3 regions of the Streptomyces sp. CRN 30 genome follow, and region 1 is predicted to be linked to each of the others. Evidence: riboswitches for the same ligand, from Rfam matches in the RefSeq annotation. Region 1 holds a riboswitch; each other region holds the start of a gene.
The links. Region 1 has a riboswitch for cyclic di-AMP ahead of UW392_RS05550 (M23 family metallopeptidase). Riboswitches for the same ligand answer to the same signal wherever they lie in the genome.
Positions count from the first base shown of each region.

Region 2: linked by a shared signal. The riboswitch ahead of UW392_RS36265 (transglycosylase family protein) and the one ahead of UW392_RS05550 (M23 family metallopeptidase) in region 1 are both predicted to bind cyclic di-AMP.
Region 3: linked by a shared signal. The riboswitch ahead of UW392_RS38290 (transglycosylase family protein) and the one ahead of UW392_RS05550 (M23 family metallopeptidase) in region 1 are both predicted to bind cyclic di-AMP.

Region 1 covers NZ_JAVRHI010000057.1:16,775-21,951, reverse strand. The annotation lists gene UW392_RS05570 (dihydrofolate reductase family protein) at 1-712, shown strand, start outside; gene UW392_RS05565 (alginate lyase family protein) at 845-2,062, shown strand; tRNA gene UW392_RS05560 (tRNA-Met) at 2,158-2,231, shown strand; gene UW392_RS05555 (PP2C family protein-serine/threonine phosphatase) at 2,411-3,613, shown strand; cyclic di-AMP (ydaO/yuaA leader) riboswitch at 3,868-4,028, shown strand; gene UW392_RS05550 (M23 family metallopeptidase) at 4,040-5,086, shown strand.
Region 2 covers NZ_JAVRHI010000338.1:952-6,128, reverse strand. The annotation lists gene UW392_RS36280 (nucleoside triphosphate pyrophosphohydrolase) at 5-1,036, shown strand; gene UW392_RS36275 (cytochrome P450) at 1,060-2,331, shown strand; gene UW392_RS36270 (transglycosylase family protein) at 2,512-3,537, shown strand; cyclic di-AMP (ydaO/yuaA leader) riboswitch at 3,714-3,890, shown strand; gene UW392_RS36265 (transglycosylase family protein) at 3,893-4,642, shown strand; partial or broken gene eno (phosphopyruvate hydratase) at 4,893-5,177, shown strand, end outside.
Region 3 covers NZ_JAVRHI010000362.1:778-5,954, forward strand. The annotation lists partial or broken gene eno (phosphopyruvate hydratase) at 1-459, opposite strand, end outside; gene UW392_RS38290 (transglycosylase family protein) at 773-1,531, opposite strand; cyclic di-AMP (ydaO/yuaA leader) riboswitch at 1,537-1,715, opposite strand; gene UW392_RS38295 (transglycosylase family protein) at 1,990-2,946, opposite strand; gene UW392_RS38300 (cytochrome P450) at 3,157-4,431, opposite strand; gene UW392_RS38305 (nucleoside triphosphate pyrophosphohydrolase) at 4,546-5,177, opposite strand, start outside.

The sequences.
Region 1 (5,177 bases):
CCACGCCCACCACGGCGTCCGGCGGCTCATGGTCGAGGGCGGCGGCACCGTCCACACCCAGCTCCTGCGCGCCGGTCTCGCCGACGAACTCCAGCTCGTCGTCGCCCCGCTGCTCGTCGGCGACCCCGGCGCCCCCCGCCTCTTCGGCCCCGGCGACTACCAGCGCGGACGGCTGCGGCTCGTGGAGAGCCGGCAGATCGAGGACGTCGTCCTCATGACCTACCGGCCCACCGCACCCGGCACCGGCGCCCACGTCACCGCCGCCGACCGGCACTGGCTGGCCCTCGCCTGCGAACTGGCCGCACTCTGCCCGCCCTCCCGTACGGCGTTCAGCGTCGGCGCGGTCGTCGTCGCGGCCGACGGCACCGAACTGGCCCGCGGCCACTCCCGGGAGGGCGACGACCCCGTCGTGCACGCCGAGGAGGCCGCCCTCGCCAAGGCCGACCCCACCGACCCGCGGCTCGCCACCGCCACCGTCTACTCCAGCCTCGAACCCTGCGCCCGCCGCGCCTCCCGGCCCGCGCCCTGCGCCCGGCTGATCCTCGACGCGGGGATCGGGCGGGTCGTCACGGCCTGGCGCGAGCCGGACACCTTCGTCACGGACGCCGACGGCAGCGGACTCCTGGCCGCGGCCGGGGTGCGGGTGCTCGAACTGACCGAGTACGAGGCGGCGGCCAAGGCACCCAACCGCCACCTCCTCGGGAACGACTGACCGAGGGACGACTGACCGAGGGGACGACTGGTCGAGGGGACGACTGACCGAGGGGCCGATCGGCCCAACCCGCCCTGCGCCGGCCCGCCCGCACCGGCACGCTGCCAGTGACCGACGACGCGGAGGTGGGCGGTGGGCAGGACGGCAGTGCGCAGAGGAACGGCACTCGTGGTGGCGGGGCTGGTCGCGGTGGCGGTCGCCGGGTGCGGGCAGGAGTCCGGCCGCGCGATGACGCGGGCGCTCGCCGCCGACGCCGAGTTCACCCATCCCGGTGTCCTCGTCAGCGAGGCCCAGCTGGACACCGTACGGAAGAACACGACCGCCGGGCGGCAGCCGTGGCTCTCCGCCTACCTGACCATGCGGGACAGCCCGTACGGGTCGTACCGGCACAAGGCGCGGCCGTTCGCGACCGTCCACTGTCCCGGCGGGAAGAAGGCCGGACGGGGCTGCGAGGAGGAGCGCGAGGACGCCATCGCCGCCTACACGCAGGCCTTGCTGTTCGGCGTCACCGGCAAGGAGCGGCACGCCGTCAAGGCCCGGCAGATCATGGACGCCTGGTCGGCGAAGCTCACGGAGCACACCGGGGACAACGCCGGTCTCCAGGCCGGCTGGACCGCCTCCACCTGGGCGCGGGCCGCCGAACTCGTCCGCCACACGCCCGGCGCGGGCTGGCCGGAGGGCCGGGTCCGGCGGTTCGGGACCATGCTGCGCACCGCGCACCTGCCCGAGCTGACCGAGAAGGTCCCCGACCACAACGGCAACTGGGACCTCATCGCCACCGACGGCGCGATCTCCGCCGCCGTCTTCCTCGACGACCACAAGACGTTCGACCGGGCCCTCAAACGGTTCCGGGACCGGGTGCCCGCCTACTTCTACCTGGAGAAGGACGGCGAGCTGCCGTTCACCCCGGCCGGCAGCAGCATCGCCACCCAGAAACGGCTCGTCTCGTACTGGCACGAGCAGAAGACGTTCAAGGACGGCGTCACCCAGGAGACCTGCCGCAACTTCGCCCACGTCGGCTACTCCATCGCCGCCACCGCCCACATCGCCGAGACCGCCTGGCACCAGGGCGTCGACCTGTACGGCGAGGTGCAGGACCGGCTCACCGCCGCGCTGGCGCTGCACGCCCGGCAGCAGGCGGCCGGCACCACGCCCCGCTGGCTCTGCGGCGGCAAGGTCGAGCGCAACCTCGGGCCCGACCTGGAGGTCGCCCTCAACCACCTGGAGAACCGGGCCGGCACCTCCGTGCCCGCCGCGCACAGGCTCGCGGCCAGGACCCGCCCCGCCGGGACCGACGACCTCTTCGTCTCCTGGGAGACCCTCACCCACGCCGGCAACCCGGGCCGATGACCCCGCCGGACGACCCGGCGGATACCGCGGACGAGGGGCGCGCGATACGCGTGTGACGAGCACCCCGCGGATGGCGTACACTGAAGACACAACGACGCGGGGTGGAGCAGCTCGGTAGCTCGCTGGGCTCATAACCCAGAGGTCGCAGGTTCAAATCCTGTCCCCGCTACTGAAGGCCGGAGGCCGGAATCCGACAGGGTTCCGGCCTCCGGTGCGTTTCCCCGCAGGCTCCCACGCGCCCGCGTTCATCCGTACGGCCCTCTGCGCTCGCCGCCCGCCCCCGCTCCGGGAACCCTGGACTGGCGGGACGGGAAGCGGCGGCGGGTACAGGTTGGCGGGAGGCGAGACGTGCGGCCTGGTGACGTGGGCGAGGGACCGTACGCCAGGGCCGGCGGCCGGCTGCCCGGCGATCCGGTGCCCGACCCCGGCCTCGGCGACGACGGCTCCGGAGCGACCCGGCTCCCGGGGCGCGCGGAAGGACGGCGGTTCACCTCCGCCCACACCCTCGTGCGCCTGCTCCCCCTGCTCCTCGTCGTCGTCGCCGTCGTCTACGACCTCCTCACCCCGCGCTACTTCACCGCGGGCCCCCTCTACACCGCCGCTCCGCTGCTCGCCGCGCCGCTCTACTCCCGGCGCGGCACCCTGTTCACCGGCATCGCCGTCGTCGGCGCGGTCATCGGCCTCCAGCTCTCCAAGGGCGTCGCCCACTACATCGACTCGATCACCGAGCTGGTGACCATAGCGACCGTCGCCGCGCTCGCCGTCCTCGTCAACGGCTTCGTCCGCCGCACCGACGAGCGGCTCGCCACCGCCCGCGAGATCGCCGAGGCGGCCCAGCGCGCCGTCCTGCCCCAGCCCGTCGAACGGCTCGGCGGCTTCGAGATCGCCGCCTGCTACGAGGCGGCCCAGGCCGACGCCTTCATCGGCGGCGACCTCTACGCGGTGCAGGACAGCCCGCGCGGCATCCGCCTGATCGTCGGGGACGTACGCGGCAAGGGGATGGGCGCGGTGGCCGCCGTCGCCGTCGTCATCGGGGCCTTCCGCGAGGCCGCCGAGCAGGAGGCGTCCCTGGAGGCGGTCGCCCAGCGGCTCGAACGGGCGCTGGCCCGCGAGGGCACCCGCCGCGAGGGACTCGACGCCTTCGAGGGGTTCACCACCGCCGTCCTCGTCGAACTCCCGCACGGCGACGGAGTCGTCCGCGTCGTCAACCGCGGCCACCCGCCACCGCTGCTGCTCTACGCCGACGGCCGCCTGCGCATGCTCAGCGCCCGCGAGCCCGCGCTGCCGCTCGGCATGGGCGAACTGGGCGTCTGGCCGGACCGCGCCGAGGAGACCACTTTTCCCAGCGGTGCCACCCTGCTGCTCTACACCGACGGTCTCTCCGAGGCCCGCGACGCCGACGGCGAGTTCTACGACCCGTGCGTCCGGCTCACCGGCCGCAGCTTCCGGCACCCCGAGGCGCTCCTCGACGTCCTCGCCGCGGACGTGCGCCGGCACTCCGGGGGCGGCATGGCGGACGACATGGCGCTGCTCGCCGTACGCCGTCCCTGACCGTTGTCACCGGGGGTGACGTGCCGAGCGCCCTCCGCATAACAACTGAGGCACGGTCAGCTTCAAGGGGTGGCGTAGATCGATTCCGTGGTGTGGCGGTACCGGGTCAACTCGCCCGGTTTTCGCCGGTCGTGCGGCCTTGGTTCCGGCGGGATCCCTTAATGATCAAGGGGAACGGCTTGGAATACGCACCTCGTGTCTATTAACGTTCGATAACGCAGCGCGGTCGTCCCAGCCGTCACAGAAGGCGGCTCCGTGCGCACGCGCCGAATCCCGTCAAAGGGAACCGGGGAACCACCACCTTGGGGTGAATCGCTCGTCCACGGCTGTGGAGACCACAGCCCGTATACGCGCGTAGGAGACCTTCCTGCTCCGAACCCGTCAGCTAACCCGGTAGGCGAGAAGGAAGGAAAGGAGTACGCCCACGTGGCGTCCAACCGGCCTGCCCCCGAGGCCCCGTTCCTGCCGGCCCAGCACGAGGGCGACACCTTCGGCTACGGCGGCTACCGCCCCGACGAGGGTCCCTTCGAGGAGTGGAACCCCACCGCCGAGTCCATCCGGCCCGTGCGCGGCAAGCACCGCGTCGCCAAGCAGCGCGGCGGACTCGCCCGCAGCTCCACCGTCCTCGGCGTCGGTGTCATAGCCGCCGTCGGCGCCGGCGGCATGGCCAGCGCGCAGACCGGCAAGCCGCCGGTCTCGATATCCATGCCCGACCTGCCGAACGTCGGCTCGCTCATCTCGGACGACGACGAGGCGGCCGCCGACGACACCGCCGTCGCCCCGCTCAGCTCCATCGCCGCCGTCGGCGCCGTCGCCTCCGACAGCGGTGAGGAGAGCGCGGACGCCGGCCAGGCACTGGTCGGGCGGATCATGGCGCAGGCCGAGCAGCAGCAGGACCAGGTCGACACCAAGGCCGCCGAGGAGGCCGCCGCGGCCGCCGAGAAGAAGGCCGCCGAAGCCGCCGCCGAGGCGGAGAAGAAGGCCGAGGCCAAGGCCGCCGCCGCCAAGAAGAAGGCGGAGGAGGAGGCCGCGAAGAAGGCCGAGGCCGAGCGGCTCGCCAAGCTCGCCGCGCAGTACGCCCTGCCGACCTCCTCGTACACGATCTCCTCGACCTTCGGGCAGGCCGGCGCGTACTGGTCCTCCGGCTACCACACCGGACTCGACTTCGCCGCCCCCACCGGCACCCTCATCAAGGCCGTCCACACCGGGACGATCACCGAGGCGGGCTGGGCCGGCTCCTACGGCTACCGCACGATCCTCACCCTCGACGACGGCACCGAGCTGTGGTTCTGCCACCAGTCCTCGATCAGCGTCAGCGTCGGCCAGCAGGTCAACACCGGCGACGTCATCGGCCGCGTCGGCGCCACCGGCAACGTCACCGGCGCCCACCTCCACCTGGAGGTCCACCCCGACGGCGCGGCCTCCGGCATCGACCCGATGGCCTGGCTGCAGAGCAAGGGCCTCAACCCGTAGGACCGTCCCGCCCCGAGAACCCCGGCGGTCCTGGCGACGACCCCCCGACGTCAGGGCTGCCGGTTCGGCGGGCCGTCGCCGTCCCGCGGTC
Region 2 (5,177 bases), on a different contig from region 1:
AACGGTGAACGCAACCAGCCCCGAAGCCCCCACCGGGACCGGCGGCCCCGCCGGTCAGGGCCGTCTCGTCCTGCTCACCACCAGCCACCGGGTCGCACCGGGCCTGCTGTCCTGGCCGGCCTGGCAGGCCCTGCGCACCGCCGACCGGGTGCTCTGCGCGGACGGCGCCCACCCCCAGCTGCCCTACCTCAGGGACGCGGGGATCGGCGTGGAGGAGACCGTCCCGGCCGCCGCCGACCTGGTCGACGCCTGCGCGGGCGGGCACACGGTCGTCGTCGTGGCGACCGGCGAGGGCGAACCGGCCCTCACCGACGGGCTGGCCCGCCTCGCCGGCTCCGGCCGCGTCGACATGCCGGAGCTGGAACTGCTGCCCGCCTCCTACGACCTGCCGGGCGCCCGCCTCCTCGACCTCGTGCAGGTCATGGACCGCATCCGCGCCGAGTGCCCGTGGTCCTCGCAGCGGACCCACAAGGGCCTGGCGAAGTACGCGATCGAAGAGGCGTACGAGCTGGTCGAGGCCATCGAGGACGGCGACCGCGACGACCTCCGCGAGGAACTGGGCGACGTCCTGCTCCAGGTCGTCTTCCACTCGCGGATCGCGGAGGACGACCCAGACGCGCCCTTCTCCGTCGACGACGTCGCCGGGACCATCGTCGACAAGCTGGTCCACCGCCACCCGCACGTCTTCGGGGACGCCGTCGTCACCACCCCGGAGGAGGTCCGTGAGCAGTGGCTGCGCACGAAGCAGGTCGAGAAGCGGCGTACCTCCGTCACGGAGGGCGTCCCGCTCGGCCAGCCCGGACTCGCGCTCGCCGCGAAGCTCGCCTCCCGGGTGCGCTCAGCCGGACTCGACACCCCGCTGCCCCGGGGCGAGGGCCTCGGCTACGAGCTGCTGGCCCTGGCCGTCCGCGCGGAGGCCGAGGGCGTCGACCCGGAGACCGCCCTGCACGCCGCCGCCCGCACCTACCGCGACGCCATCCGTGAGACGGAGCGGAAGAAGGAAAACGGGGCGGCGGCTGCGGCCGACGCCGGCTGACGCGCCCCGGTTACGGTCGTGAGGTGAACGACCACACCACGCACCTCAGCACCACCATCCCCAGCACCCCCGCTCCGGAACTGTTCACCTGGGAGTTCGCGAGCGACCCCTACCCCGCCTACGCCTGGCTGCGGGAGCACGCCCCCGTGCACCGCACCCGGCTGCCCAGCGGGGTTCAGGCGTGGCTGGTCACCCGGTACGCCGACGCGCGGCAGGCCCTCGCCGACCCCAGGCTGTCCAAGAACCCCGCCCACCACGCCGGGGACGCGCACGCCAAGGGCCGGACCGGTATCCCGGGCGAGCGCAAGGCCGAGCTGATGACGCACCTGCTCAACATCGACCCGCCGGACCACACCCGGCTGCGGCGGCTGGTCAGCAAGGCGTTCACCCCGGGCCGTGTCGCCGAGTTCGCGCCCCGCGTGCAGGAACTGGCCGACGGCCTCATCGACTCCTTCGCCGGGCGCGGCGAGGCCGACCTCATCCACGAGTTCGCCTTCCCCCTCCCCATCTACGCCATCTGCGACCTGCTCGGCGTCCCGCGCGAGGACCAGGACGACTTCCGGGACTGGGCGGGGATGATGATCCGGCACGGCGGGGGGCCGCGCGGCGGGGTCGCGCGGTCGGTGAAGAAGATGCGCGGCTACCTCGCCGACCTCATCCACCGCAAGCGCTCCGACCCCGGCGACGACCTGATCTCGGGTCTGATCCGCGCCTCCGACCACGGCGAGCACCTCACCGAGAACGAGGCCGCCGCGATGGCCTTCATCCTTCTCTTCGCCGGGTTCGAGACCACCGTCAACCTCATCGGGAACGGGATGTACGCCCTGCTCACCCACCCCGGGCAGCGGACCCGCCTCCAGGAGTCCCTGGCCGCCGGCGAGGACGGCCTGCTGGCGACCGGCGTCGAGGAACTCCTCCGCTTCGACGGCCCCGTGGAGCTGGCCACCTGGCGGTTCGCGACCCGGCCGCTCACCCTCGGCGGCGAGGACATCGCCCCCGGCGACCCGGTCCTCGTCGTCCTCGCCGCCGCCGACCGCGACCCGGAGCGGTTCACGGAGCCGGACACGCTGGACCTGAGCCGCCGGGACAACCAGCACCTCGGCTACGGCCACGGCATCCACTACTGCCTGGGCGCCCCGCTCGCCCGCCTGGAGGGCCGGACCGCGCTCGCCACGCTCCTGACCCGGCTGCCGGACCTGAGCCTCGCCGCCGACCCGGCGGAACTCCGCTGGCGCGGCGGCCTCATCATGCGCGGACTGCGCACGCTGCCGGTCTCCTTCACCCCGGTCTCGTGACGCCGGCCCGAAGGGGCCGTCGCAGCCGCAAAGGTGACACGCGCTCAGCTCCGTGATCTCCATGTGATCTGCACGGCATGAACTTGTGATGAGTGATCGTATGCCTATACGTTCACGGATCAGCGCGGCGCTGATCACCAACCGCCGTGCGGGCCCTGCTGTCTCGCGAAAGGTCTCCGCATGCTCTCCGGGAACGGTCGTCACCGCCGCCCCCGCCAGGCCCCTGCCCTGGTCGTCGCCGCCGGAGTCACCGGCTCCGCCATCGCGATCCCGCTCCTCGGGGCCACCGGCGCCAACGCGGCCGACGGTACGACCTGGGACCGTGTCGCCGAGTGCGAGACCGGCGGCGCCTGGAGCCAGAACGACGGCAACGGCTACTACGGCGGTTTGCAGTTGTCGCAGAAACAGTGGGAGCAGTACGGCGGTCTCGCCTACGCCTCCAGCGCCGACCAGGCGAGCCGCGCCCAGCAGATCCGCGTCGCCGAGAAGGTGCTGGCGGCCGAGGGCGTCGCCACCTGGCCGACCTGCGGCCTGCTCAGCGGCCTGAACACCGGTTCGTCCGGCTCGACGGCATCGGACACCGAATCGGACAGTTCGTCTTCTTCGTCCGATGGGTCCGCTTCTTCGGACGGCACGGACAGCGAGGGCGACGCGAAGGCGACGGAGTCCGACGATGCCGCGACCGACTCCGACGAGGACGCCGGCGCCTCGGCGTCGCCGTCCGCCTCGGCCTCGTCCGACGCGTCGGACGAGAGTGACGAATCGTCCAAGTCCGGCAAGTCGTCCGATTCCGACGAGCCGACCGACGCCGCGACCGGCTCGGCCACCACCAAGCGCGACGACGCCGACAGCCTCGAAGAGGCCGGCGGCATCTCGAACCTGACCGAGACGCCCGCCCCCGGCTCCGGCCGGCACCGCGGCGGCAGCGCCGACGGCGAGGCGGCGGACGGCCGTTCGGGCTCCTCCTCGGGCCGGCACGCCTCGCGCGGCGACGACGAGGCGCGCGTCGCGGCCGACGGCACCTACACGGTGCGCACCGGCGACAGCCTCTGCGCCATCGCCGACTCCCTTGAGCTCGACGGGGGATGGCGCTCGCTCTACGCGGAGAACAAGGATGTCGTCGGTCTCGATCCCGACCTCATCCTTCCCGGTCAGAAGCTTGCGCTTACGGCCGAACCGGTCGAACCGGTCGAAAGTGAGCGGTAGTTCGCGTCACGGTTCGGGCTGAATGTCCGTAATAAACGCCGTGAGAGATAGGTCTCAGAAGCCCTGATCGTCTTTGTAAATCCGTGTGGCGCGTGTCTACGGTCGTCACCGCTCGCCATCGCGGGCCCCGGCCGCCGCAACGCCGAATCCTGCCAGCGGCTGCCCGGGAACAGTCGTCGCGTCAAGCGCCGCAGGCAGGAGCGGGGGACCCAAGGTAAGTGCCGCGCCGGGCAGTTGAGCCGGAGCGGCTAGGGGTGAAGCCGTGTCAGCGCGTCATACGCGGATGACACGGCCGGGCAACCGAACCGGCCCGAACCCGACAGCTCACCTCGTAGGCGTCGGTGAGGGGATCTCCATGCTGTTTTCCAGCAAGGGCAAGCACCGTCGTCCTTCCAAGGCCACCCGGGCCATCGCCGTCGCGGGAGTCGCCGGTGCCGCCGTCGCCGCCCCGCTGATGGCGGCCGGCAACGCCTCCGCCGCCACCTCCGCCGAGTGGGACACCGTCGCCCAGTGCGAGTCCGGCGGCAACTGGTCCATCAACACCGGCAACGGCTACTACGGCGGTCTGCAGTTCTCCGCCTCCACCTGGGCGGCGTACGGCGGCACGCAGTACGCCTCCACCGCCGACCAGGCCAGCAAGGACCAGCAGATACAGGTCGCCGAGAAGGTCCTCGCCGCCCAGGGCAAGGGTGCCTGGCCGAGCTGCGGAACGGGCCTGTCCAGCGCCGGCTACACCGGCGGCGGCTCCTCCGACGAGGGCCAGAGCAGCGGTTCGCAGGAGCAGAGCACGGGCTCCACCGGCTCCACCGGATCGACCGGTTCCACGGGCGCCACCGAGGACCGCTCCGCCGAGCAGCCCGCCTCCCGCTCGCAGGAGCGCCCGGCGGCCGAGCAGAAGGCCGAGAAGAAGACGGTCACCACGCCGACCGGCAAGAAGGTCGAGAAGGGCGACGGCGAGTACAAGGTGGTCAAGGGCGACACCCTCAGCTCCATCGCCGCCGAGCACGACGTCAAGGGCGGCTGGTCGAAGCTGTTCGACCTGAACGACGACATCGTCGACGAGGCCGACCTCATCTACCCGGGCCAGCAGCTCCACCTGAGCTGACGGTCCCGTCAGACCCCCCGCCCCGGCGCGTGTTCCCCCGTACGCGCCGGGGCGGGGTCATGTCCGGTTCCCGGAGCGCTTTTGTTCCGTTCGGAAACAATTTACTCTCGGTTCTGTCCAACGGGTGGGTGACCGGCTGGCCGATCGCCCGGAGCCGGTTAGGCTCGGACCCGCAGAGCCGCTGCGTGCCGCAGACCCGTGGCACACAGATGCGTCACACAGAAGCGTCACACTGAAGAAGGAGATGCTCGTGCCGTCCATCGACGTCGTCGTAGCCCGGGAAATCCTGGACTCCCGAGGCAACCCCACGGTCGAGGTCGAGGTCGGCCTCGACGACGGCAGCACGGGTCGTGCCGCCGTTCCGTCCGGTGCCTCCACCGGTGCCTTCGAGGCCATCGAGCTCCGTGACGGCGACACCAACCGCTACCTCGGCAAGGGTGTCGAGAAGGCCGTCCTCGCCGTCATCGAGCAGATCGGCCCGGAGCTGGTCGGCTACGACGCCACCGAGCAGCGTCTGATCGACCAGGCCATGTTC
Region 3 (5,177 bases), on a different contig from region 1:
GCCGCCGTTCAGGATGTTCATCATCGGCACCGGCAGCAGGTGCGCGTTGGGGCCGCCCAGGTAGCGGAAGAGCGGCAGGTCGGACGCCTCGGAGGCGGCGTGCGCGACGGCGAGGGAGACGCCGAGGATGGCGTTGGCGCCGAGGGAGCCCTTGTTGTCGGTGGCGTCCAGGTCGAACATCGCCTGGTCGATCAGGCGCTGCTCGGTGGCGTCGTAGCCGACCAGCTCCGGGCCGATCTGCTCGATGACGGCGAGGACGGCCTTCTCCACGCCCTTGCCGAGGTAACGGCTGGTGTCGCCGTCACGGAGCTCGATGGCCTCGAAGGCACCCGTGGAGGCACCGGACGGAACGGCGGCACGGCCGGTGCTGCCGTCGTCGAGGCCGACCTCGACCTCGACCGTGGGGTTGCCTCGGGAGTCCAGGATTTCCCGGGCTACGACGACGTCGATGGACGGCACGAGCATCTCCTTCTGGGATGTGACGCGGGTACGAGGGCAGTGGCCCTGCGGGATGAGCCTAACCGGCTCCGGGGGATCGGCCAGCCTGCCGGTCACCCTGGGGACATAACCGAGAGTAAATTGTTTCTGAACGGAACAAACGCGGACCAGTGCGACCGGCCGCCGCCGCGCGCCCGGGAAGCCCCCGCGGCGCGCGCGGACGGCTCGCGGAAAAGCCCCGCCCCGGTGCGCATGGGGGGAACACGCACCGGGGCGGGGCGCCCGTGGGGACGGGGGTGGCCGGCCGGGCCGGCCGTCACCGGTTCGGCCGTCGTCAGCTCAGGTGCAGCTGCTGGCCCGGGTAGATGACGTCGGCGTCGTCGACGACGTCCTTGTTCAGCTCGTAGAGCTTCTCCCAGCCGCCCGCGACGTTCTTCTCGCCGGCGATGCCGCTCAAGGTGTCGCCCTTGACGACCTTGTACTCGCCGTCACCCTTCTTGACCTTCTTGCCGGTCGGGGTCTCGACGGTGGCCCGCTCGGAGGAACGCGAGGCGCGCTGCTCCTGGGTGCTCCCGCTCGGCGCGCTCTGGCTCGGCGCGCTCTGCTCGGGGGCGCTCTGCCCGGCGGACCCGGAGCCCGAGCCCGAGCCCGAACCGGAGCCGGAGCCCGAACCGGAGGTCGACGGGGCGGCCGCGGCACCGTTGTACGCGGCACCGGACAGGCCCGTACCGCAGTTCGGCCAGGCACCCTTGCCCTGGCCCGCGAGGACCTTCTCGGCTATCTCGATCTGCTGGGCCTTGGAGGCCTTGTCCGCGGTGGCGGCGTACTGGGTGCCGCCGTAACCGGCCCAGGTGGAGGCGGAGAACTGCAGACCGCCGTAGTAGCCGTTGCCGGTGTTGATCGACCAGTTGCCGCCGGACTCGCACTGGGCCACGGTGTCCCACTCGGAGGCGGACGCGGCGGAGGCGGAGCCCGCCGTCAGCAGCGGGGCGGCGATCGCGGCGCCGGTGACGCCGGCGAACGCGACGACCTGACTGGCCTTGGACGGACGGCGGTGCTTGGTCTTGTTGCCCTTGTTGCAGGAACGCAGCATGAAGTTGATCCCCTCACCGACGCCTGCGAGGTGAGCTGTCGGGTTCGGGCCGGTCAGATTGCCCGGCCGCGCACGGCGTACTGCCCTGCGCGGCTTCACCCCAAGCCGTTTCCGGGTGTCTCTCGACTCCCGGGCCCGGCACCTACCTTGGGTCCCCCGCTCCTGCCCACGGCGCTTGCGCGACGACTGTTCCCGTACGGCCGTTGGCAGGATTCGGCGTGACGACCGCGGGGCCCGCTGTGGCGAGCGATCACGACGGTAGGCACGTGTGACGCCGGAACACAAAGACGATCAGGGCCTTTGTGACTCATCTCCCACCGAGATCAAATGGTGCATACGGCGCGAATGCGCTCGCGAACTGCCGCGCGTTCCGGCGTCCTTCAGCTGCCCGCCGGACACCCGGAACGCAGCGGTCGGGCGCTGGTCCCCAGCGCCCGACCGGGAACGATGCGATCCGCCTAGAGGGAGCTGCCGCCGGCCCAGAGGCCGTCACCGGAGCGGAGGGTGTACGCGCCACCCGTCAGCTCGCTGACCACGTCGACGGGCTGGGCGGCGTGGCGTCCGGTGGAGGCGGTTGACCCGCCCGTGACGCCGGCGGCCGGCTGCTCGGCGGCACTGTCGCCGCGGTGCCGGCCGGTGCCCTCGGCCGCGTCCGTGGAGGCGTCGGCGGAGGGGGCGGCGGACTCGGAGGGGGAGGCCGACGCGGCGTCGGTCGCCAGGCCCTCCTCCGTCTCGCCGGCGGCGTCCTCGTCACCGCCCGGCTCGCCGGACTCGTCGCCCGACGCGGAGGCCTTCGGGTCGTCCTCCTCCGACGTACTCGCGCCGGAGGCGCCGGACTTGTCGCCGGACGCCGTCTCGTCGGCGGTGCCGGCACTCGGGGAGGCGCTCCCGGTGGAGCCGCTGCCGGGCGTGGTCGTACCGGCCGCCGGCGTGGCGGACTCCGACGAGCCGGACGCGCCGGAGGAAGCGGAAGACCCGGAGGAACCGGAGGACTTGGTGGAGCCGCCCTTCGCGCTGGTGTCGGTGTCCGCCGCGTCGTCGTCGCCGGCGAGCCCGGCGAGCACGCCGCAGGTGGCCCAGGCGATGGCACCCCGGTCGGCGAGCATGCTCTCGGCGACGGCTATCTGCTGGGAGCGGCTCGCCTGGTCGGCCCTGGGGGCGTAGTCCAGACCGCCGTACTTCTCCCAGTCGCTCTGGGACATCTGGAGTCCGCCGTAGTGGCCGTTGCCCGTGTTGGCGCTCCAGGACCCGCCGCTCTCGCAGTCGGCGACCTGGTCCCAGACCGTTCCGTCGGCCGCGCTCGCCCCGCTCGCGCCGAGCAGCGGGATCGCGATGGCGGATCCGGTGACTCCCGCCGCGACGAGGAGGGCCGGAGCCTGACGGGGGCGCCGGTGACGACCGTTCCCGGAGAGCATGCGGTTGCCTTTCACACGACAGCAAGGAGCGGCCCGGCCGGCCCCGGTGTGAGGCGCGCCGGTCGCGTTGATGCGTGAACGTAGCCGCAGTCGATCACTTGTCACAAGTCAATGCAGCGCAGATCACGCGCAGATCACGAACTTGATCAAGCGTCACATTCGTCCGGCTGTGCGAGGTCGCGCGATCACCTCCGACGTGCACTTCCGGCGTCATGACCGAACCGGTGCGAACTCCACGGGAAGCGTGCGCAACCCCCGCATAATGAGCCCGCCACGCCACCGCAAATCGGCTGGATCCATCGCAAGTCCGAGGTCCGGAAGGCGGGTGAGGAGCGTCGCGAGCGCGGTCTGCCCCTCCAGCCGGGCCAGGGGTGCGCCCAGGCAGTAATGGATGCCGTGCCCGTACCCGAGGTGTTGGTTGTCACGGCGCGAGAGGTCGAGGACGTCCGGGTCGGCGAACCGCTCCGGATCGCGGTCGGCCGCCGCGAGCACCACGAGCACGGGGTCGCCGGACGCGATGTCCTGCCCGCCGATCGTGAGAGGGCGGGTGGCGAAGCGCCAGGTGGCGAGCTCTACGGGGCCGTCGTAGCGCAGCAGTTCCTCCACGCCGGTCGCGAGCAGGTCGCGCTCGCCCGCGGCCAGCGAGCGCTGGAGGCGTTCGCGCTGGCCGGGGTGGGTGAGGAGGGCGTACGTGCCGTTGCCGATCAGGTTGACGGTCGTCTCGAAGCCGGCGAAGAGCAGGATGAAGGCCATCGCCGCCGCCTCGTTCTCGGTGAGGTGCTCGCCCTCGTCGGAGGCGCGGATGAGACCGGAGATGAGGTCCTCGCCGGGGGCGGGGACGTCGGGGAGTGCCTCGCGCTTGCGGTGGATGAGGTCGGCGAGGTAGCCGCGCATCTTCTTCACGGACCGGGCGACACCGCCCCGCGGCCCCCCGCCGTGCCGGATCATCATGCCCGCCCAGTCCCGGAAGTCGTCCTGGTCCTCGCGGGGGACGCCGAGCAGGTCGCAGATCGCGTAGATGGGGAGCGGGAAGGCGAACTCGTGGATGAGGTCGGCGCTGCCGCGTTCGGCGAACCCGTCGATGAGCTGGTCGGTGAGCTCCTGCACCCGGGGGGCGAACTCGGCCACGCGGCGCGGGGTGAACGCCTTGGAGACCAGCCGACGCAGCCGGGTGTGGTCCGGCGGGTCGATGTTGAGCAGGTGCGTCATCAGGTCGGCCTTGCGCTCGCCCGGGATGCCGGTCTTCCCCTTGGCGTGGGCGGGTTCGTCGTGGTGCGCCGGGTTCTTGGACAGCCGCGGGTCGGCGAGCGCCTGCCGGGCATCGGCGTAACGGGTGACCAGCCAGGCCTCCACCCCGCTGGGCAGCCGGGTCCGGTGCACGGGCGCGTGCTCGCGCAGCCAGGCGTACGCGGGATAGGGGTCGGTGGCGAACTCCCAGGTGAAGAGCGTGGGCGCGGCGTCGGCGGGCCGGGGTTGCTGGGTCACCTCCCGACCGTATCCGGCGGGCTGCGGGGCTCGCCGGTGGGTGCGGTCCGCGCTCGCGCCCGACCGGCGCCGTACCCGGTACCGGCGGCCCGCCGTGCACGGATCCACAGGCTCTCAGGCCCCGCCCAGGCCCTCCGCGCCCCGTATGGCGTCACGGTACGCGCGGGCCGCTGCTCGCAGGGCCGCCTCGGGGTCGACGCCCGTGGCCTCGGCGCGGGCCGCCAGGGCGAGCAGTTCGTAACCGACGCCCTCGCCCTGGGGCAGCGGTACGTCGAGGCCGGCCGTGCGGGCGCGGGAGGAGAGCTTGGCGGCGAGGGCCAGGCCGGGCTGGCCGAGGGGGACGCCCTCGGTGACCGACGAGCGCCGCTTCTCGACCGCCTTGGTGCGCAGCCAGTGCTCCTTGACCTCCTCGGGCGTCGTGGCCCTCGCGTCGCCGAAGACGTGCGGGTGGCGGTGGATCAGCTTGGCGACGATGCCGCCCGCCACGTCGTCGACGGAGAACGGCGCGTCCGGGTCCTCCTCGGCGATGCGGGCGTGGAAGACCACCTGGAGCAGGACGTCGCCCAGCTCCTCGCGGAGCTCGTCACGGTCGCCGTCCTCGATCGCCTCGACGAGTTCGTACGCCTCCTCGATGCCGTACTTCGCCAGCCCCTCGTGGGTCTGCCGGGAGGACCAGGGGCACTCGCGGCGGATCCGGTCCATGACCTGGACCAGGTCGAGGAGGCGGGCTCCCGGCAGGTCGTACG